Regions from separate parts of the Mycobacterium paraterrae genome, predicted to be linked through region 2. Evidence: riboswitches for the same ligand, from Rfam matches in the RefSeq annotation. Region 2 holds a riboswitch; each other region holds the start of a gene.
What was found. Region 2 has a riboswitch for cobalamin ahead of MKK62_RS15935 (PPE family protein). Riboswitches for the same ligand answer to the same signal wherever they lie in the genome.

Region 1: it holds a riboswitch for cobalamin, as region 2 does, so the genes downstream of both, metE (5-methyltetrahydropteroyltriglutamate--homocysteine S-methyltransferase) here and MKK62_RS15935 (PPE family protein) in region 2, are expected to answer to the same signal.
Region 3: it holds a riboswitch for cobalamin, as region 2 does, so the genes downstream of both, cobN (cobaltochelatase subunit CobN) here and MKK62_RS15935 (PPE family protein) in region 2, are expected to answer to the same signal.

What each region holds. Positions count from the first base shown of each region.
Region 1 covers NZ_CP092488.2:525,638-532,649, forward strand. The annotation lists gene MKK62_RS02310 (thiolase family protein) at 1-776, opposite strand, end outside; gene MKK62_RS02315 (SDR family oxidoreductase) at 930-1,583, shown strand; cobalamin riboswitch at 1,659-1,870, shown strand; gene metE (5-methyltetrahydropteroyltriglutamate--homocysteine S-methyltransferase) at 1,998-4,271, shown strand; gene MKK62_RS02325 (DUF3556 domain-containing protein) at 4,293-6,032, opposite strand; gene MKK62_RS02330 (hypothetical protein) at 6,147-6,599, shown strand; gene MKK62_RS02335 (thiol-disulfide oxidoreductase DCC family protein) at 6,596-6,976, shown strand; gene MKK62_RS02340 (DUF1295 domain-containing protein) at 6,973-7,012, opposite strand, start outside.
Region 2 covers NZ_CP092488.2:3,302,072-3,309,083, reverse strand. The annotation lists gene MKK62_RS15960 (cation efflux transmembrane domain-containing protein) at 1-679, opposite strand, end outside; gene MKK62_RS15955 (hypothetical protein) at 727-1,014, opposite strand; gene MKK62_RS15950 (class I SAM-dependent methyltransferase) at 1,156-2,055, shown strand; gene MKK62_RS15945 (GNAT family N-acetyltransferase) at 2,052-2,546, opposite strand; gene MKK62_RS15940 (hypothetical protein) at 2,563-2,961, opposite strand; cobalamin riboswitch at 3,021-3,224, shown strand; gene MKK62_RS15935 (PPE family protein) at 3,303-5,006, shown strand; gene MKK62_RS15930 (DUF2127 domain-containing protein) at 5,043-5,822, shown strand; gene MKK62_RS15925 (ATP-binding protein) at 5,823-7,012, opposite strand, start outside.
Region 3 covers NZ_CP092488.2:5,389,603-5,396,614, reverse strand. The annotation lists gene cobF (precorrin-6A synthase (deacetylating)) at 1-403, opposite strand, end outside; gene cobN (cobaltochelatase subunit CobN) at 396-3,971, opposite strand; cobalamin riboswitch at 4,001-4,123, opposite strand; gene MKK62_RS25885 (hypothetical protein) at 4,153-4,347, shown strand; gene MKK62_RS26555 (Ms4533A family Cys-rich leader peptide) at 4,490-4,582, shown strand; gene MKK62_RS25880 (sulfate ABC transporter substrate-binding protein) at 4,720-5,691, shown strand; gene cysT (sulfate ABC transporter permease subunit CysT) at 5,688-6,536, shown strand; gene cysW (sulfate ABC transporter permease subunit CysW) at 6,586-7,012, shown strand, end outside.

The sequences.
Region 1 (7,012 bases), 2.7 Mb from region 2:
TTGAGCCCCAACTCTTTTGCCTTCTCCGCCGTCATGATCAGCAGCGCGGCGGAGCCGTCGGAGATCTGGCTGGAGTTGCCGGCGTGGATGACACCATCTTCCTTGAACGCTGGCTTCAGCTGAGCCATCTTCTCGATCGGCGTGCCGCGACGGATGCCCTCGTCCTTGAGGATTACGTTTCCGTCTTGGTCCTTGATGCCGACGATCTGGTCGTCGAAGGCGCCGGAATCCTGGGCGGCAGCGGCCTTGTCGTGCGATCCGAGCGAGTACTGGTCGACGGTGGTCCGGTCGAAGCCCCACTGCTCGGCGATCATCTCGGCACCGATGCCTTGGTTGGGCGTCCGGTCGTAGCGGGCCTTGAAGTTCGGGGAGAACGGGTTGCCGCCGTTGGCCAGCGAAGCGCCCATCGGCGTCCGCGACATCGATTCGACACCGCCAGCGACCACTACGTCGTAATGGCCGGCAACCACGCCGGCCGCGGCGAAGTGGATCGACTGCTGACTCGAGCCGCACTGCCGGTCGACGGTTACGCCCGGCACGGTCTCAGGCCAGCCGGCGGCCAGCAGCGCCGTGCGGCCGATGTCCATCGACTGCTCGCCGGCCTGCATGACGCAGCCCCAGATCACGTCGTCGACGAGGCCGGGGTCGATACCGGCCTTCTCGACCAGACCATTGAGCACCTGCGCGGACAGGTCGGCGGCGTGGACGCCGGACAAACCGCCGTTGCGCTTGCCGATCGGTGAACGAACTGCCTCGACGATGACTGCTTCAGTCATGGCTCCATCTCCTTTGACGCTCGAGCTAATGTGCCCGACTCCTCCTCAGACCTAGCGGTCTGCATCGTCGTCGCGCGTACTTTTGTCGATTGTTGACCAACCGCTTAGTTGGGTCGCCGCCGGGGTGCCCTACCGGTGAGTAGCGTCGAAGGCATGTTGCGCATCGTCATCGTCGGCGGCCACGGCAAGGTCGCGCTGCATCTAGCCCGCATGCTCAAAAACCGCGGCGATGAAGTGACGTCGATCATCCGAAATCCCGACCACGCCGGCGACGTCTCCGCCGCCGGTGCGCGCCCCGTCGTCGCGGACATCGAGCACCTGGACACCGCCGCATTGGCAGACCTGATGTCAGGCCACGACGCTGTGGTGTTCTCGGCAGGCGCCGGCGGCGGTGACCCAGCCCGCACTTACGCGGTCGACCGCGACGCCGCGATCCGGGTAATCGATGCGGCCGAGCAAGCCGGCGTCAAACGATTCGTGATGGTCTCCTACTTCGGCGCGGGGCCCGATCATGGCGTCGCCGAGGACAATTCATTTTTCCCGTACGCAGAAGCCAAGGCCGCCGCGGACGCTCACCTCCGCAGCACCGAACTGGATTGGACCGTGCTCGGCCCGGGCCGGCTCACGCTGGAGCCGTCAACCGGCCGGATCGAACTCGGCGAGGGTACCGGTGAAGTGTCACGGGAGGACGTGGCTCTGGTCGCGGCCGCCGTGCTCCACGACCCCGCCACGGTCCGGAAAACCATCGAATTCAACAACGGTGATGTGCCGATCACCGAAGCGCTGGCTCGCTGCGGCGATCGCTAGCGCGGCAGTAGCTGCGCGCGGCGGGTCGACGCCGTTGACCTGTAATCTCGATGTCGCAGTCGGTCTGCCGATTTCGTCGTCCGCGACGAAGGCGGCATCGAACGAAGCATGTTAGATGTGCTTTTTAAGAGGGAACCCGGTGCGAGTCCGGGACTGTCCCGCAGCGGTATGCAGGAACGAACGTCGTCTTCGAGCACTGGTCACCCGACCGGGAAGCGACGGCCAGTAGGAGCACCACCCGGTGCGCGCCTGTGAGTCCGAAGACCTGCCGGCTGTGCCGGGCGCGCCGCGCCTGGCGGCTCACCGCCTCGTGGAATGGGCGTCTGGCCGTATCGGTTGCAGCCGCTGTGCGCTGCGCCGGATCGGTTTGCGTCCGTTGGCGGTGACCACCCCGTCGAGTGAAGGACGAAAACCGTGACCGTTACCCCTTTTACCGCCACCGTCACCGGCTCACCACGCATCGGCCCCAAGCGCGAACTCAAGCGCGCCACCGAGAGCTATTGGAAGGGCAAGACCAGCCGATCGGAGCTCGAGAAGGTCGCCGCGACGATCCGCAGCGACACGTGGAGCCAACTGGTTGCCGCCGGCTTGGACTCGGTGCCGATCAACACGTTCTCCTACTACGACCAGATGCTCGACACCGCGGTGCTGCTCGGCGCGCTGCCCAAGCGCGTTCAGGTCGTGTCCGACGACCTCGACCGCTACTTCGCCGCCGCCCGCGGCAATGGTGACGTCGTGCCGCTGGAGATGACCAAGTGGTTCGACACCAATTACCACTACATCGTCCCTGAGATCGGGCCGGACACCGAGTTCACGCTGCATCCCGAGAAGGTGCTGTCGGAACTGAAAGAGGCTCGCGATCTCGGCATTCCGGCTCGTCCGGTGGTGATCGGGCCGGTCACCTTCCTGATGCTGAGCAAGGCCGTCGACGGCGCCGGCGCGCCGATCGAGCGCCTCGACGACGTCGTCCCCCTGTACGCCGATCTGCTTAGTCAGCTCGCCGACCAGGGCGTGCAGTGGGTCCAATTCGACGAGCCGGTGCTGGTCACCGACATCTCCGAGGACGCCTCCGCGCTCGCCGAGCGGGTGTACAACGCGCTCGGTGCGCTGGAGAACCGGCCCGCGATCCACGTCGCCACCTACTTCGGTGACCCAGGTGAAAGCCTGGGGGCGCTCGCCCGGACGCCGGTCGAGGCGATTGGGGTCGACTTGGTCTACGGCCCCGACACCGCGGTGGCGTCCGTGACCGAACTGGCGGACAAGACGCTGGTCGCCGGCATCGTCGACGGACGCAACATCTGGCGGACCGACCTGCAGGCAGCGCTGAGCAAGCTGGCCAGCCTACTGGGTTCGGTTGGGTCACTGGCTGTTTCGACGTCATGCTCGACGCTGCACGTGCCGTACTCGCTGGAACCAGAGACCGACCTCGACGACGCGCTGCGCAGCTGGCTGGCGTTCGGCGCCGAGAAGGTGCACGAGGTGGCCACCCTGGCCAAGGCGCTCAAGGACGGTCGCGACGCGGTGGCCGACGAGATCGCGCAGTCCAACGCCGCCGTTGCGTCCCGCGCGAAGGACCCGCGGCTGAACAACGCCGAGGTTCGTGCCCGGCTCGACTCGATCGCGAAATCCGGCGGCACCGAACGTGGCCCGGCCGACCAACGTCGTGCGGCGCAGATCGAGCGGCTGCACCTGCCGCCGCTGCCTACGACCACCATCGGGTCATTCCCGCAGACGACCGAGATCCGCAAGGCCCGCGCCGCACTGGTCGCCGGCGAGATCGACGACGCCGAGTACACCAAGCGGATGCGCGCCGAAATCGCAGAGGTGGTCAAGCTGCAAGAGGACCTCGGCCTGGACGTCCTGGTGCACGGCGAGCCGGAGCGCAACGACATGGTGCAGTATTTCGCCGAGCAGTTGGACGGCTTCTTCGCCACCAAGCTCGGCTGGGTGCAGTCCTACGGCACCCGCTGCGTGCGTCCGCCGGTGCTATACGGCGACGTGGTTCGGCAGCACCCGATGACGGTGGAGTGGGCGAAGTACGCGCAGTCGCTGACGGACAAACCGGTGAAAGGCATGCTCACCGGGCCGGTGACGATCCTGGCCTGGTCGTTCGTCCGCGACGACCAGCCGCTGGCCGACACCGCCAACCAGGTGGCGCTGGCGATTCGCGACGAGACCGTTGATCTCCAGGAGGCCGGCATCGCGGTCATCCAGGTCGACGAGCCCGCGCTGCGAGAGTTGTTGCCGCTGCGCAATTCCGAGAAGCAGGCTTACCTGGACTGGGCCGTCGGTGCGTTCCGGTTGGCCACGTCTGGTGTCGCGGATTCGACGCAGATCCACACGCACCTGTGCTACTCGGAATTCGGCGACGTGATCGGCGCGATCGCCGACCTGGACGCCGACGTCACCTCACTCGAGGCGGCCCGCTCTCGCATGGAGGTGCTCGACGATTTGAACTCGATAGGCTTCTCCAACAGCGTCGGTCCGGGCGTCTACGACATCCATTCACCGCGGGTGCCGAGCACCGACGAGATCAGCACGTCGCTGCAAAGGGCGCTGAAAGCCGTTCCAGCCGAACGACTGTGGGTCAACCCGGACTGCGGCCTGAAGACTCGCAATCCGGAAGAGGTTATCGCGTCGCTGACCAACCTCGTCGAGGCAACCAAGAAGGTCCGCGCCGACGCGTAACCGGGCGCGTGCGGTCGGGCGCTACACCGACGTAGCGCTCGACTGCACGTGCACCGGCACGTCATCGGCCCAGGGCTGCCGGGTGACCATGTCGGCCACACACACGTGGCCGCGCTCGAATTCACCGGTGGCGGCGTCGACCAGCCGATACTGCTGGGTCTGTCGATGGATCGGCTGGGCGTCCAACATCACTACCCTGACCTCGCCGGGCTCGAAGTGGCAGCGCCTCTGCAGCGCCACCACCAACTGCTCGTTGCTGAAGTGCCCGTCCCCGAAATTCCAGCCGATGGCCGTACTGGTGACGCGCTCGCCGTCGGTCAGCACGTAGTCGTCCTCGTTGTGGCCGGCCATTGCGCGATGGGCCAACGTGAACAGCGCCCGGCCGTGAGTGTTGAACGCGCGGAACGCATATCCCATGTACATCGGGATCTGCGCGGCTTCCTTACTGCCGTAGAACTTCTCCAATTGCGCGGCCGGCATGCTGGCGATCGCGACGATGCCCTGCGAGATCTTCGCCTCGGCGGAGGGCTTGATGCACCACAGCGTGGTGTCCCAGTTGCCGGCGTAGTAGCGCATGCCGGGCAGGAACGACACCTTGCGCGGGAACAGGTTTCCGGTGACCACGGTGCCGGCGACGACCGCGAACAACAGCAGTGGCAGCGGGGTGGTCAGGTCGCTCAGTCCCGCCGACGCGTGCCCGACGAACAGTGCGAGCACGCTGAACATCATGAACACGTTCCATTCCAGCGGCACACCCATCGGGATCGAGGACAGGATGCCGAAGTGAAAGCACAACATCACGAACGCCGCCACCACAGTCGGCCAGCCGCCGTGGCTGAAGAACAGCACCAACGGCACCAGTCCCTCGATGGCGGTGCTGAAGTGGGCCAGCCAGCGCGACCGCCAGCCGGGTCGCAGGTCGTCCGGAAAGTGTTCGAAGAATGAGCGTTTGAGGAATTTCGTTCGAAACAGCGGGTTGTTGCTCATCATGGTCGAGATGACGAACGGGAAGTGCTTGTTGAGCTTCGACGTCGCGGCGCCCAGCCAGATCACCAGGCAGACGAGTTTGGCGCCCAGGATCAAGTCCACCCCGTAGCCGGCGAACAGGAATGCCACGGTGAAGGAGGCGTACACCTCTCCGCGGGCTGCCAGGAAGATCACCTTGTCACGAAGACCCAGCATGGCAAGCACGCCCAGCACCGCCCAGATCTGCCAGGCGGGCAGCACCCCAACCGTGGTGCCGAGAGCAGGCATCGGTCCGGTGCCGTCCGAGAAGACCGCGACGGTAAGTAGCGTCAGCAATGCGGCGTAGAGCAGCGCGTCGAATGGGGTGCGACTATCACCCTTCGTCAGCGGGACTCGGTCCGGCCACGGTGGCAGCCGGATGGTGCCGGGTCGCAGCCAATACAGGATCGAGCCCATCGGTGGGAAAAAGCGGTTGTTGAGCGGGCCGAAGCCGCAGCCGAGCCCGACCACCTCGAACAGCATCGTGTACAGCACGACCTTCTCGAACACGATCGGCTCGGCATACCAGTGCGCGACCCTGGTGAAGCCGTCAATACCGGTCGTGGTCAGCGCGAGAAGCCAACCCGCCAGGATGTAGAGCAGGATCTTCACGACGTAGAACAGATGCAGCAACACCGGTGTGCCGAAGCCCACCTCGGCCCAGTGCCGGGCCATCGGGATGATCTTTTCGGAGCGACTGCCCTTGCTCCATTCGTCGAAATCGATCTGCGGGGTGTCCTGCTTGAGAAATCCCATGGCGGCAAGACTAGAACGTGTTCTAGCTCGATGGTTCCCATTCGTCGAGAACCCTTGATTACTACGGCGTGTAGTAGTAGAACTGAGGCAACGCACTCAGGACGGTGATCGACGATGACACGTCAGCTTCGGGAGTCAGCCCGCGCTCTGCGTTGGGCGGCAATACTTTTCGCAGTGGGTTGGGCCGTGCACGTCGTCGACCATCTGCGGCGCGGGATGTCGGCGTCGCCGCACGCGATCATGGTCGGCGGAATGATCCAGGGCGTCTTCGTCGTGGTCGCGGTCCTGCTGGCGCTGACCGGGCGTCACCGATCTCCGGACTGGGCGATCGGGGTCGGCTTCGGTAGCGCCGTCCTGTTCACCTACGCGCACCTGCTGCCGAGCTACTTCCCCGCTTACCAGGACAGCTTCGTTTCCGGTCCGCGGATCAACGTGACGTGGTTCTCGTGGGTCAGCGCCGCCACCGAGATCGGCACCGGCCTGGTGTTCGCGGTCGTCGGGCTGCGGGTTCGCCGCTCGTCAGGCGTAGGCTCGGTAATGCCGTTGCAGCGAAAGGTGGCGCCATGAAACCGGGGACGCTGTTTTTCGACGGAGCCTGCGGAATGTGCACGCGCTCCAAGGATCTGCTGCTTCGCTTCGATCGCACCGGGAAGATCCGGACCGAACCCCTGCAGGGCCACGGCGTGGCCGAGCGTCTCGGCGTCGCGCAGGACAGACTCCTGGACGCGGTGCGCTGGATCGATTCCACCGGCACGGTGTACGCCGGTGCCGAGGCCGTCAATGCGGCACTGTCGACTGCGCTAGGTACCCGAATCCCGTTGACGGTCTATCGAATTCCCGGCATCCGGTTCTTCGAGGATGTGGTCTACCAGTGGGTGGTCGAGCACCGCTACAAGTTTCCGGGCACGACGCCGCACTGCGAGGCCTACCCGGCCGCCTGCTAGGCCTTTCGCGGCGGTCGCGGCACGAACCTCGACACC
Region 2 (7,012 bases):
CGCGCCACGATTTGACGCCCTGCCACACCGATGCGGCGGCGATCGCCAGTCCTACGGCCGGGTCGAACCACCAGCAGCCCGGCCAGACCCCGGCGACCGCGAGTCCGACCAGCACGGCGGCGGCCTGCGCTCCGCACAGGTAGTTCTGGGTGCCTTCACCGGCCGTCGCCGCCGATCCCAGGCTGACGGCCAGCGTGTGCTTCACCCGACCCAGGATCGGCATCAACACCAGCGAGGCGGCGGTCAGCACAATGCCGATCACTGACGTCTCGGAGTGATGCTCGCCAAGTATGTGATGGATGGACTCGGCGGCGATGTAGGGCGCTGTCAACCAGAACGACCAAGCGACACCGCGCTGCGCCCGACGCTCCGCGGTCGGCGAGAGGGTCCGCGTCCCGGAGAAGCGCCAGGCGACCATCGCGCTGCCGAGCGCCTCGGGCAGACTGCCCAGCGCCCAGCCCACCAGCGCGATCGAGCCGACCTCGAGGCCCTGCCACAGCCCGATGACGCCCTCGGTGAGCATGGCGAACATGCTGACCCAGGCAAGCCGCCAGGCCCAATTTGCGCGGTGGTGCCACTGCGCATCGCGCGCTACGGCATCTGCATGCGCGTGCCCGGATTCGCAGCAGGCATCAGCGACGAGTCCGGCCTGGTTGCTGCTCGAACGGGATTCGGTCACTCCGCGATGTTAGGTCACGGCGTGACGCGGGCGGGCCCACCTCGCTGTCAAGAAGGCGGAAGGGGCCGTTTCATGGTGCAGACGATGCTCCACTCGAAATAGAAATCGCCGCCCTTGTCGTAGCCGGCGAAGTGGTGGGATACCTGGACGCGCTGCACCGAGGAGTTCACCACCTCCCAGCCCTGCAAGCCGTGAGCGTTGGTGTGACGGTTCGCCTCGTCGATGACGACCTGCAAGGACTCGTTCGTCACGCTGATGAACGTGGTCTCCCAGCGTTGCGGGGACCAATTGCCGGCAGACACCCCGGACGCGGGAACGGGCGAAGGTGCGGTCATAAGGCGGTACCTTAGGCCGCCGCAGCCTGCGAAAAGTGAATGCCAACTGGCCGATGCATTAAGTGATGTCAACGCGCACGATTCGCGCTCGCGCCCACCGTCACAAGGTATTTCCCAGCCATGGGTGGCACCCTGGCTGGCATGGCGCGCACCGAGAACGACACCTGGGATCTGGCAACGAGCGTGGGGGCTACGGCCACCATGGTGGCCGCCGGGCGAGGGCGGGCCACCAAAGTGGGGCTGATCGACGACCCGTTCGCCGAGCCGCTGGTGCGGGCGGTCGGCGTCGACTTCTTCACCCGCTGGGCGACCGGAGAGATCAGCGCCGACGAGGTCGACATCCCCGGCCACCCGTGGGGCATGCAACCGATGACCGACCTGCTCACGGTCCGAACCCGTTTGATCGACCAGTTCCTGAACGACGCGACCGCGTCCGGCATCCGTCAGGTCGTCGTGCTGGCCTCCGGTCTCGATGCCCGCGGCTACCGGTTGTCCTGGCCCGCCGACGCCGTGGTGTTCGAAATCGACCAGCAACAGGTGACGGACTTCAAGACGGCGACGCTCGCGGCTGCGGGCGCCGAGCCGACCGTCGACCTGCGCGCGGTACCGGTCGATCTGCGCGACGACTGGCCGGCAGCCCTGCGTCAGGCGGGTTTCGACAGCAACCGGCCCACCGCCTGGGTCGCCGAAGGCCTGCTCGCCTTCCTGCCGCCGGAGGCACAGGATCGGTTGCTGGACAACATCACTGAGCTCAGCGCGCCGGGGAGCCGACTGGTGGTCGAGATCTTCTTGAGTACGCCGGAGTCGCTGGAGGTGATGCGGACCTCGTCGCAGAAGTGGTACGAGCACGGCCTCGACGCCCGCATCGACGACCTCTGGTACGGCGGCGAGCGCCACGACGTCGCACCGTACCTGCAGGAGCGCGGCTGGCAGGCGACCAGGCGTCGGTCCGCTGAATTGCTGGCCGACGCCGGGCTGACAGTGCCACAGCGCAACGACGGCCAGACCGAAAACTACTACTGCACAGCCGAACTCGGTTAGCCCTCGGCCAGCCTGCACTGCCAGAAGCCGACGTCGTGCCACGAGCCGTGTTTATAACCGGCCTCACGAAGATGGCCGACGGGAGCGAACCCATGCCGCTCGTGCAGCCGCACGCTCGGCTCGTTGGGCAGCGCGATCACCGCGATAGCACTGTGAAATCCGCTGCGCCGCAACGCATCGAGTAGTTCGGTGTACAGCGTGTCACCGACGCCGCGGCGACGCGTCGACGGGTCGACGTAGATGGTGGATTCGACGGTCCACTGGTAGGCGGCGCGCTCGTTCCAGGGCCCCGCGTAGGCCGTGCCTACGACGTCGTCGTCGATGACGGCGACCAGCCATGGATATCGCTCGTGCCGCTTGGCCCATAAGGCGCGGACCTCGTCGATGCCCTGCGGTTCGGTGCGGAAATTGAAGACGGAATGCTCGATGTAGTGGTTGAGGATCTCGCGAACCCGCGCCAGGTCGCCGGCGGTGGCGGGCCGCACCTGCACGGCGCTCAACGCCGCATCACGGGGTCGTCGACCGGTAGCCGTCGATGTCTTTCTGCTCGAGCGACCTGGCCAGCGATTCACCCTCCGCCGTGAGCGCCAGCCACACCGAGTACATCCACTTCTCCGGATCCCCATAGTGTTTGACGTACGCGTGGGAAATCGTGCGCAGCGAATGGTCCAGCGAATGACGCCAGGCCGAGAAACGGTGCGTCTTACCACGGCGCTCACCCAGCCGGAACAGGCCGTCGCTCACCCATTCCCGGATGGCGTCCAGCGTCTCGTTCTGCAGCTCGGCCGGCGAAGCCGACGGATGATGGTGTCGCACACGCCAATCCACCGCGTTCAAATCGATCGGCCCGCCGAGGGCGTCGACTAGCAGCTGATTGCGGACTACTGCGCGCGATTCATCCGTCATCGTCGTCACCGTACAGTTCGGCGCCGGTTCTCGATACCGGGCGCAGGAACGAATGATTCGCCGACGTTTCGAGGTGGCGTGCCGCGTGGTATGGCAAGATCATCTCCGTTAGGCGATGACGAAAGAGGAAGCCGGTGTAAATCCGGCGCGGTCCCGCCACTGTCATCGGGGAGCGACCCTCACCAGCCACGGCCCTCGCGGTCGGAAGGCGAGGCAAGCAGCGATCCGAGAGCCAGGAGACTCGCGTCATCGCGTCCTGCGAGCCGGGGCGGTCGACCCCGAGAGCGAGAGTCTCCTATGACGCTGAGCGCGTTGTTCTCCGCAATTCCCGACATCCGTGCGTGACCGCCCCGGTCTGGATGGCCGCACCTCCGGAGGTCCACTCGGCGCTGCTGAGCAGCGGCCCGGGGCCAGCATCCTTGCTGGCGGCCGCGCAGGCGTGGACCGAACTGAGCGCGGAGTACGCCGAGGCCGCCGATGACTTGACGGCCGTAATCGGCGCGGTGCAGGGCGCCGCGTGGGACGGTCCGAGCGCGGCGGCCTACGCGGCCGCGCATGCCCCCTACCTGGCGTGGCTGGCCAAGGCGGGCGCGAACAGCGCCGCGATGGCCGTCGAGCAACAGACCGCCGCCGCCGCGTACACCGCCGCGCTGGCCGCCATGCCCACCCTCGGTGAGCTGGCCGCCAACCACGCCACCCACGCTGTGCTGACGGCGACGAATTTCTTTGGTATCAACACGATTCCGATCGCCGCCAACGAGGCCGACTACGCGCGGATGTGGGTCCAGGCCGCCACGGTGATGAGCACCTACGAGGGCGTCGCGGGGGCCGCGGTCGCCGCGGCGCCACAGTCCGAACCGGCGCCGACGATCGTCAAAGCGGCCGCGGCCACCGACCCGTCGACGCCGCCAGCGTGGTTCGAGCAGTTGCAGAGCTTCCTAGAGGGGCTGTTCCCCCAGCCCCCGTATCCGGATCCCAGCCAATTCCCGCTCTACCAACAGCTGTTGGACTTCTTCAACGAGATCGGCTATACCGGCGTCAACGACCCGATCGGGACGTGGCTGCAGGGCCTGGACCCGTCGTGGCTCCCGCCAATCGGGGTGCCCGGCTCGTGGCTGGCCTACACCGGTGATCCGTTGAGCTACCTCAATCCGGCCACCATCGCCTACGTGCTGTCGGTGCCGCTCGACCCGGGATCCTATGTCGCCTTCACCGGCATCGTCATCGCCGACGACCTACTGGCGATCGCCTACACCGCCGCGTTCAACCCGCAGGCGCTGATCCTGGTGATTCCGGCCGCCATGGTGGAGATCGTCGGCTCGACGATCGGCAACACCATCCAACTGCTGCACTACATCCTGCAATCGACGCTGCTCCCGCTGCTACCGGCTCTGCTGCCCGCCGCGACGGCATCACTGGTTCCGCTGGCGGCGGCGCCCGTCGGCCTGGCCGGCCTGGCCGGTCTGGCCGGGCTGGCCGGCCTGGCCCCGACAACCGCACCCATGCTGGCCCCGGCCTTTGCGATGGCCCCGACCCCGCCCCCGCCACCCGCACCCGCACCGATGGCACCGGCGCCGGCCCCCGCGCCGTTGGTCCACGCCCCGGCCGCGGCCCCGGCGCCACCTCCGCCGCCCACGCCGGCGGGACCGCCCGGCGTGACCATGCCGGCATACATGTACATGGTCGGCGATCTCGGTTTGGCCGCGCAGCAGGCCAGGGGCGCCAGCAAGAGGGCCAGCACGGCAGCCATCCAGATCGACGAAAACCCCTCAGCTGCAGCAGCTTCCGAGGATCTGCAGCCGGCCCAGCGTCGCCGGCGGGCGAAGGCCACGATGATCGGCCGCGGCTACGAGTACATGGACCTGGAGCCAGAGCCAGCCGTGACCGCATCGGACAGCGGCGCCGGGCCCCTGGGGTTCGCCGGCAGCGCCGCCCGCGAGGACGCGGCCGAACCCGGCGGGCTGGCCACGCTGAGCCGGGACCACTTCGGCGGCGAGTCGACTGTGCCGATGCTGCCGAACACGTGGAATCCGCAGCTCGACTGACGCCGACGACACGCGACGCCGCTGTAGCGTGCAGACATGGTGGATTTTGCGCTGCGCTCGTGCGGGTTGCGTGGGCACGCGACTTTTGCTCCCGATGAGCCGAAGCTGCGTGAGCGTCTGACGGTCGACACCCCCGTCGGCGAGGCTTGGCGCTGTCTGCGCTGTGAGACCTTCGTGGTCGGCCCGCCGCGTCGCTCCGGCCCGGCGAACACCGCGCCGGAGATACCGCGCGGACGATTCCTGCGGGACCGCACCCTGATGCGCGCGCTCGCGATCGAACGCGCCTTTCGCGCCGTGATCTTCCTGTTAGTGGCCGCGGGCGTGGTGAAGTTCAGTGGATCGCGAGTCAAGTGGCAGCACGTGCTGGATCGCGACATGCCCCTGCTGAAGCCGCTGGCCGACCAGGTGGGCTGGAATCCAGAGAATTCCAAGCTCGTTCGCGAGATCACCCACGCCTTCGCCCTGTCCTCGTCGACGCTGCAGTGGATCGCGATCGCCCTGGCCGGGTACGCGTTGATCGAGATCGTCGAAGCGGTCGGGCTGTGGCTGATGCAACGGTGGGGCGAGTACTTCGCGGTGATCGCGACCAGCGTATTCCTGCCGCTGGAGATCTACGAGTTGACCGAGAAGGTCACGGCGTTAAGGCTTTTCGCGCTGGTGATCAACATCGTCGCAGTGATCTGGTTGCTGTGGAGCAAGCGGCTGTTCGGGCTGAACGGCGGCGGTAAGGCCTACCGCGAAGAGCACGAAGCCGAAAGCCTACTCAGCGTCGAAACCGCGAGCCTGAGCGAAACCGCGGCGAGCGCAACGGCGTAACTATCTCGACGGCCCGCCGGTCTGCTGCTGCAGCGCGTACGCGACGGCGTGGGTGCGGTTCTGTACGCCAAGCTTGGCCAGGATTGCCTCGACGTGGTGGCCGACCGTTTTCGGGCTGATGTGCAATTCGGCCGCGATCTCGGGGTTGCTCAGTCCCGCGGCGAGCAGGTCGAAGACCTGACGTTGCCGCCCGGTCAGGGCGTGTGGGTCAGACGCCTTGTCCGCCTGGCGCGTCCGGGGGGCCCGGTCGCGCAACACGGCCAGCCGCTGCTGTGCGCGACGGGCGGCGGCCTTGGCGCCCAGCCGGCGGAAGGTGTCGAGCGCCGACGTCACCGCCGACACGTCGCCACCAAGTCGAGCCAGCGCCGCGTCGTAGACACAACCGCGACTCGTCCAGTCTTCGGCGGCTTTCTCCCAGTGCCCACTGATCTCGAGATCGAACGGAGTGGAAGCACCGTTATGGCCGTCGTCGATTGAGCCGCCCGCCACGTGAATCCAGCGACGCAAGCTGCCCAGCAACCACGGATCGGCGTGGGCACCAGACGCGGCCAGTCCGGCGCGAGCTTCGGCAACGGCCCGCTCGTCGTCGCCGGCGAGCCAGGCGACCTCGGCGCGCGCCGCCCACACCACGCCCAGGTGGACCAGGTCGGTGGGCTGCGCGTTATCGTCGACCGGCGCGAGACTCAGGGGTTGGCCGCGGCGGGCCTTCAGCAGAGTGAGCGCGACCAGTGGCAAGACCCGGTGCTGCGCACTGAGTTCGGGGCGGGTCAGGATCTGCTCGGCGTCAGCGGCGGCCCGCTGCCAGTCGCCGCGGTGCAGCGTGGCCAACGTGGCCGCGGCGGCCAGCAAAGAGCTGAACATGCCGAGGTCGCGGTCGTCGCAGAACCGCATACCGTCGGCCAGATAGCCTTCGGCGCGGTCCAATTCGCAGCGCAGCACGGCGTACCAGTAGATCAGCACGGAGAAAACCGCGGCGTGTTCCTCGAGGCCCGGTGTCGACAGTGCTTCCCGCCAGACGGCCTCCAGGTCTTCCCAGCCGATGCCGGTGCTGAATACGGTGGTCAGCGCTATGTAGCCGCGAGCCCGGATTTCGACTCCGGGATCACACAATTCGCGCCCCAGCGCATGGGCGCGCGCGGCGTAGTCCGCGCACGCCGGATCCAGGGCGAGGGCACTGATGTGCGCCATGT
Region 3 (7,012 bases), 2.1 Mb from region 2:
CTAACACACCCAGCTTCTGGATTTTCTCGACGACACGGATCGTCGAGTCGTACAACGACGGGTCGCCGAAAACCAGAAATGCCGCGGTGCCACCGCGCCGGCGTAGCACGTCGGCGTAGGCCTCGGCGCGGGCGTCATGCCAATCGCCCACTGCCCGCTGATACCCCTGATCAGTCAGCCCGATCGAACGGTCCCGCTGCGGATCCTGCACCGCCACGACGTCGACCGAGCCGTCGGTGTACGCCTCGATGATTTCCCAACGCAGGGCCAGGAGTTCGTCGTCGGGACCTTTGAAGGCGGCGACCACATAGTCGACCGAGCGCAGCGCTTCGGCCACTTCGGGCGTGACGTGCTGGGGCCCCATGCCGACTCCCAGGATGCGCACCCGGACGGTGTCAGGCACCGGCACGGTCCTCGATGTCGCCTTCGACCTCCAGATAGGCCTGACGCAACGCGGCGAGAGTTTCCGGGGACGGGTCGGCCCACAGGCCGCGGTCGGCGGCCTCCTGCAGACGCTCGACCATGCCCTGCAACGCCCACGGGTTGGACTGGTCGAGGAATTCGCGGGTCTGCGGGTCCAGAACGTAGGACTCGGCCAGCTTTTCGTACATCCAATCGTGCACGACGCCCGCGGTTGCGTCGAAGCCGAACAGGTAGTCGACGGTCGCGGCGAGTTCGAACGCACCCTTGTAGCCGTGCCTGCGCATCGCCGAGATCCACCGCGGGTTGACCACCCGGGCACGAAACACCCGAGCGGTCTCCTCGGACAACGTGCGAGTACGCACCGCGTCCGGCGTCGTCGAATCACCCACGTACGCCTTGGGATCGGATCCGGTCAACGCGCGGATCGTGGCAATCATGCCGCCGTGGTACTGGAAGTAGTCGTCGCTGTCCACGATGTCGTGTTCGCGGGTGTCGATGTTCTTGGCGGCCACCTTGATTCGGGCGTAGTTCGTGCGCATGTCGTCCGGGGCCGCGGCGCCGTCCAGTCCGCGACCGTAGGCGAAGCCGCCCCAAGCCGTGTACACCTCGGCCAGATCTTTGTCGTCGCGCCACGTGCCGGCTTCGACCAGCTGCAGGATTCCCGCGCCGTACGACCCCGGCTTAGACCCGAAAACCCTTGTTGTGGCGCGCCGTTCGTCACCATGTTGAGCGAGGTCGGCTCGCGCGTGGGCCGCCACGTAGTTGTCCTGATCCGGCTCGTCGAGCAGCGCCACCATCCGGACCGCGTCGTCGAGCATCGTCACGACGTGGGGGAAAGCGTCACGGAAGAAACCGGAGATGCGGATCGTCACGTCGATGCGCGGGCGGCCGAGCTCGTCGAGCGGGACGATCTCCAGTCGGCTGACCCGTCGCGACGCCTCGTCCCAGTCCGGCCGAACACCCAGCAGGGCAAGCACTTCGGCGATGTCGTCACCGGAGGTGCGCATCGCGCTGGTGCCCCACACCGACAGGCCTACTGATTCGGGGTAGCTGCCGGTGTCGTCGAGGTAGCGCTGCAGCAGCGATTCGGCCATCGCCTGGCCCGTCTCCCAGGCCAGCCGCGACGGGACCGCCCGCGGGTCCACGGTGTAGAAGTTGCGGCCCGTCGGCAAGACGTTCACCAGGCCACGCAGCGGCGAGCCCGACGGCCCCGGCCGCACGAAACCGCCTGCCAGGGCGCGCATTACCGCGTCGAGCTCACCCGCGGTACCTGACAGCCGCGGCACCACCTCGGTGGCGGCGAACCGCAATGACGCTTGTACGTCCGGCTCGTCGTGCAGGGCATCGACACCGTCGACGTCCCAGCCGGCGGACTCCATCGCTTCGACCAACGCGCGGGCACGGCTCTCGATCTCGTCGACGGCCGAAATCTCGGCGCCGTCTTTGAGGCCGAGCGCGGTGCGCAGTCCCGGCACGGCGTGGTCCTTACCGCCCCACACCTGCGCGGCCCGAAGGATGGCAAGCACCAGATTGACTCGCGCCTCGCCGGTCGGCGCTTCACCGAGGACATGCAGACCGTCGCGAATCTGGGCGTCCTTGATCTCGCACAGCCACCCGTCGACGTGGAGCAGGAAGTCGTCGAACTCCTCGTCGTCGGGACGGTCGTCGAGCCCGAGATCGCGGTGCATCTCGGCGGCACGCATCAGATTCCAGATCTCGCCGCGGATCGCCGGCAGCTTGGCCGGGTCCATCGCCGCGATGTTGCCGTATTCGTCCAGCAGCTGCTCGAGTCGGGCGATGTCGCCGTAGCTTTCGGCGCGCGCCATCGGCGGAATGAGGTGGTCGATGATCGTGGCGTGGGCGCGGCGCTTGGCTTGGGCGCCTTCACCGGGGTCGTTGACCAGGAACGGATAGATCAGCGGCAGGTTCCCCAGCACCGCGTCGGTGGCGCACGCCGCCGACAGCGCGGCGTTCTTGCCGGGCAGCCATTCCATCGAGCCGTGCTTGCCGAGGTGGACCACCGCGTGGGCCCCGAAGCCGTGCTCGAGCCAGCGGTACGCGGCCAGGTAGTGGTGGCTGACCGCCATGTCGGGGTCGTGGTAAATCGCCACGGGGTTCTCGCCGAATCCGCGCGGCGGCTGGATCATCAGCACCACGTTGCCGGACCGCAGCGCAGCGATCACCACGTCGCCGTCGTCGTTGACGAACAGCCGTCCGGGTGCCGGGCCCCACGCCTCGGTGATCGCATCGCGGAGTTCTTTGGGCAGGCCCGCGGTCCACTCGGTGTACTGCGCCGGAGTCACTTTCACCTGCGCGCCGTCGACCTGGGTTGTGGTGAGCCACTGTTCGTCTTGGCCGCCCGCGTCGATCAGCGTATGCATCAGCTGATCACCGGCCTGCGTCTCGTCGTCGATGCCGAGCACGCCGAACCCGTCGCCGACGTCGTAGCCGTCCCGGGCGAGGCGGTGCAGCAGCCGCACCGCGGACGCCGGGGTGTCGAGGCCTACCGCATTGCCGACCCGCGAATGCTTGGTCGGATAGGCCGACAGCACCAACGCAATCTTCTTGTCCTGGTTGGGGATGCGGCGCAGCATCGCGTGGTTCACCGCAATCGCGGCGACCCGCGCGCAACGTTCCGGATCGGCGACATAGTGCGGCAGCCCGTCGTTGTCGACCTCCTTGAACGAATATGGCGCGGTGATGATCCGCCCGTCGAACTCGGGGATCGCGATCTGCGTCGCCGAATCCAAAGGAGTGACACCATCGTCTGATGCCTGCCACTCCTCGCGCGACGAGGTCAGGCAAAGACCCTGCAGCACCGGGATGTCCAATGCGGCAATCCGTTCGATGTCCCACGACGAGTCGTCTTCACCGGCGCCGGCGGCGGCCGACTTGGACCCGCCGGCTGCCAGCATGCTGACCACGAGTGCATCCAAAGTGCCGAGCGCGTCGAACAATTCGTCGGGCGCGCTGCGCAGCGACGATGCGAAGATCGGCACACCGACTGCGTTGCCGGTGGCGTCGACCGCGTCGGCCAGCGCGTGAGCGAAGCCGGAGTTCCCGCTGACCTCGTGGGCCCGGTAGTACAGCACGCCGACCCGCGTCTCGGCCGTCACATCGGCGGACCGGGCGGCGTAGCCCCACTCGGGGATCACCACCGGCTCGTCGAACCCCTCACCGGTGAGCAACACGGTGTCACACAAAAACGCATGCAGCTGAGCGAGATTGGCCGGACCGCCCTCGGCAAGATACGAATGTGCCTGCGCGGCAAGCCCGATCGGAACGGTCGAGCATTCCATCAACTCCGCGCTGGGCGTACGCTCGCCGCCGAGCACCACCAGCGGAAGACCGGTGGCCCGCAGCGCGGTGAGTTCCTCGGCCACCTCCGCCGACGAGCCCAGTACCCGCAGGATCACCACCTCGGCGTCGGCGAGAACATCTTCGATCGGCTGACGCGCCGGGTTGCCCAGGTTGTAGGGCGCCAGCGACGCACGCGCCGACAGCAGGTCGGTGTCGGATGTGGACAGCAGGGCGATGCGGTGGCTCAAAAGGTTCCTCCTCGGGGTTCTCGCCCCGTCGATTGGAGTGCCTCGTGGCCAGTGTCTGGCTCTGACCGTCGGCTCGGCGCCGCGGCCATCACAGTGGCGGAACCGCCCCGGGCTTGCACCGGATTCCTGTCACCACGAGACATGCGCGCACCAGCTTAATCCAGCCGATAGGCTGAGCCGGATGAACGCGATCCTCAACTGGTGGGACGGCGTCGAGCTGTGGCTGTCCGGCCTGGGGTTCGTCTTCCAGACGATCGTGGTGATGCCGGTGGTGCTGGTGTTGGCCTTCGCCATTGCCGCCGCGCTGGACAGCGCGCTGGGTCGCGGAATCACCCTGATGAACCGCCTCCGGCGCAGCGACGAAGAAGCCGGATGAGCGCAAACACCGGAATGCCGCGGTCGCGGGTCACCTTGATCCTGGTTGCGCTGGTGGTCTTGGTGATCGTTGCTTGGCTGCTGACCCGCTGACCTGCAGCGGGTTTGGCTGCGCGCGCACAGCATTCTGTTAGGCTTCGCCCATGCACGCAGCGTCCGGCAGTACCGAGTGCCACGTCTTGGCGCTCATTGCCGTGGGCGATTGCGCCGTCGCTGACGTGCATTGTTGTCGCTGACCTTCTGCCCCCTTCGTTTCTTCGTATCGGGATCTGTCAGACGTCAAGCTCAACTGCCGAAAGGTCGACCATTGTTCGACGACAACAAACCCTCCCCGTCGTGGCGACACGCTGTTGCGTTGACCGTCGCCGCGGGGATGATCGCCGCGTGCCACGGAGGTGCCAGCGATGTCGTGGGCGGAGGCGGATCTTCCGGCGCCAAGACCAGCATCACCCTGGTCGCATATTCGGTACCCGAGCCTGGTTGGAGCAAGGTCATCCCGGCGTTCAACGCCTCACCCGAGGGCAAAGGGATCCAGGTGATCGCCTCCTACGGCGCATCGGGTGATCAGTCCCGCGGTGTCGTCGACGGCAAACCCGCCGACATCGTCAACTTCTCCGTCGAGCCCGACATCACCCGGCTGGTCAAGGCGGGCAAGGTCTCGAAGGACTGGGACAAAGACGCCACCAAAGGCATCCCCTTCGGGTCGGTCGTGACCCTGGTGGTGCGCCCCGGCAATCCCAAGAACATCAAAGACTGGGACGACCTGCTGCGTCCCGGTATCGAGGTGGTGACGCCCAGCCCGCTGAGTTCCGGCTCGGCGAAGTGGAACCTGCTGGCGCCCTACGTGGTCAAGAGCAACGGCGGCCACGACCCGAAAGCCGGCCTCGACTTCGTCCACAAGCTGGTCAGCCAGCACGTCAAGCTGCGCCCGGGCTCCGGACGCGAGGCCACCGACGTGTTCGTCCAGGGCAGCGGTGATGTGCTGATCAGTTACGAGAACGAGGCCATCGCCACCGAGCGACAAGGGAAGCCGATCATCCACCTCAATCCGCCGCAGACCATCAAGATCGAGAATCCGGTGGCGGTGGTGACTACCAGTCCGCACGTGAACGCCGCCGTCGCCTTCAAGAACTTCCAGTACACCGCCGAGGCCCAAAAGGTGTGGGCAGCTGCCGGATTCCGCCCCGTGGATCCCGCGATCGCCGCGCAGGTACGCGACCAGTTCCCAGTGCCGCAGAAATTGTGGACGCTCGCCGATCTGGGCGGCTGGCCGACGGTAGACCCGCAGCTGTTCGACAAGAAGTCGGGCAGCATCACCAAGATCTACACGCAGGCCACCGGATGACGACCGCGATTGCGCGCGAGGTTGCCAGCGCGAAACCCCATGGCCGCAACAAGCTAATCAACAACGGAACGTCGCTACGGGTCGGCGTCTCCGTCGTATGGCTCTCCGTCATCGTGCTGCTGCCGCTTGCCGCGATCCTGTGGCAGTCGATCGGTGGCGGCTGGCAGGCGTTCTGGCTCGCGGTTACCTCGAATGCGGCACTCGAATCTTTCCGCGTGACCCTGACCATCTCCGCCGGTGTCACCGTGCTGAACATGGTGTTCGGACTGCTGATCGCCTGGGTGCTGGTGCGCGACGACTTTCCGGGCAAGCGACTGGTCGACGTTCTCATCGACCTGCCGTTCGCCCTGCCGACGATCGTGGCCAGCCTGGTGCTGCTAGCGCTGTACGGAAATCACAGCCCGGTCGGCCTGCATCTTCAGCACACGGCGTGGGGCGTGGGCGTGGCGCTCGCCTTCGTCACGCTGCCCTTCGTCGTGCGCGCGGTGCAGCCGGTGCTTCTCGAGATCGACCATGAGACCGAGGAGGCGGCCGCGTCGCTGGGCGCCAACAACGCGACGATTTTCACCACCGTCGTGCTGCCTTCGCTGACCCCGGTCCTGCTGACCGGCGCCGGGCTGACGTTCGCCAGAGCCATCGGCGAATTCGGTTCGGTGGTGCTGATCGGCGGCGCGGTTCCGGGCAAGACCGAAGTGTCGTCGCAGTGGATCCGCACGCTCATCGAGAACGATGACCGCACCGGGGCCGCGGCGATATCGATTGTGCTGCTGCTGATCTCCTTCGTCGTGCTGCTCGTGCTGCGCAGTTTGGGATCGCGCGCCGCCAAGCGCGAGGAGCTGTCGTGACCGCGCCGACGACGATGCAAAGCGGAGCGATGAGGAGGAGTGGCGCAAAATGACCTTGTCGCCTCCCGTTAAATACCTGCTGCGCTTCCTGGCGCTGGCCTACGTGACCGTGCTGCTCGTCATCCCGGTCGGACTGATCCTGTGGCGGACATTCCGGCCCGGGCTCGGCCAGTTCTTCGCCTGGGTCAGCACCCCGGCGGCCATCTCCGCGCTGAACCTGTCGGTGCTGGTCGTCGCGATCGTGGTGCCGCTCAACGTCGTCTTCGGCATTCCGACCGCACTGATGTTGGCCCGCAACCGGTTCCGCGGTAAGGGCGTCCTGCAGGCGATCATCGACCTGCCGTTCGCGGTGTCGCCGGTCGTGGTCGGCGTTGCCCTGATCGTGCTGTGGGGATCTGCGGGCCTGCTCGGCTTCGTCGAGAAAGACTTCGGCTTCAAGATCATCTTCGGCCTACCCGGCATCGTGCTGGCCAGTG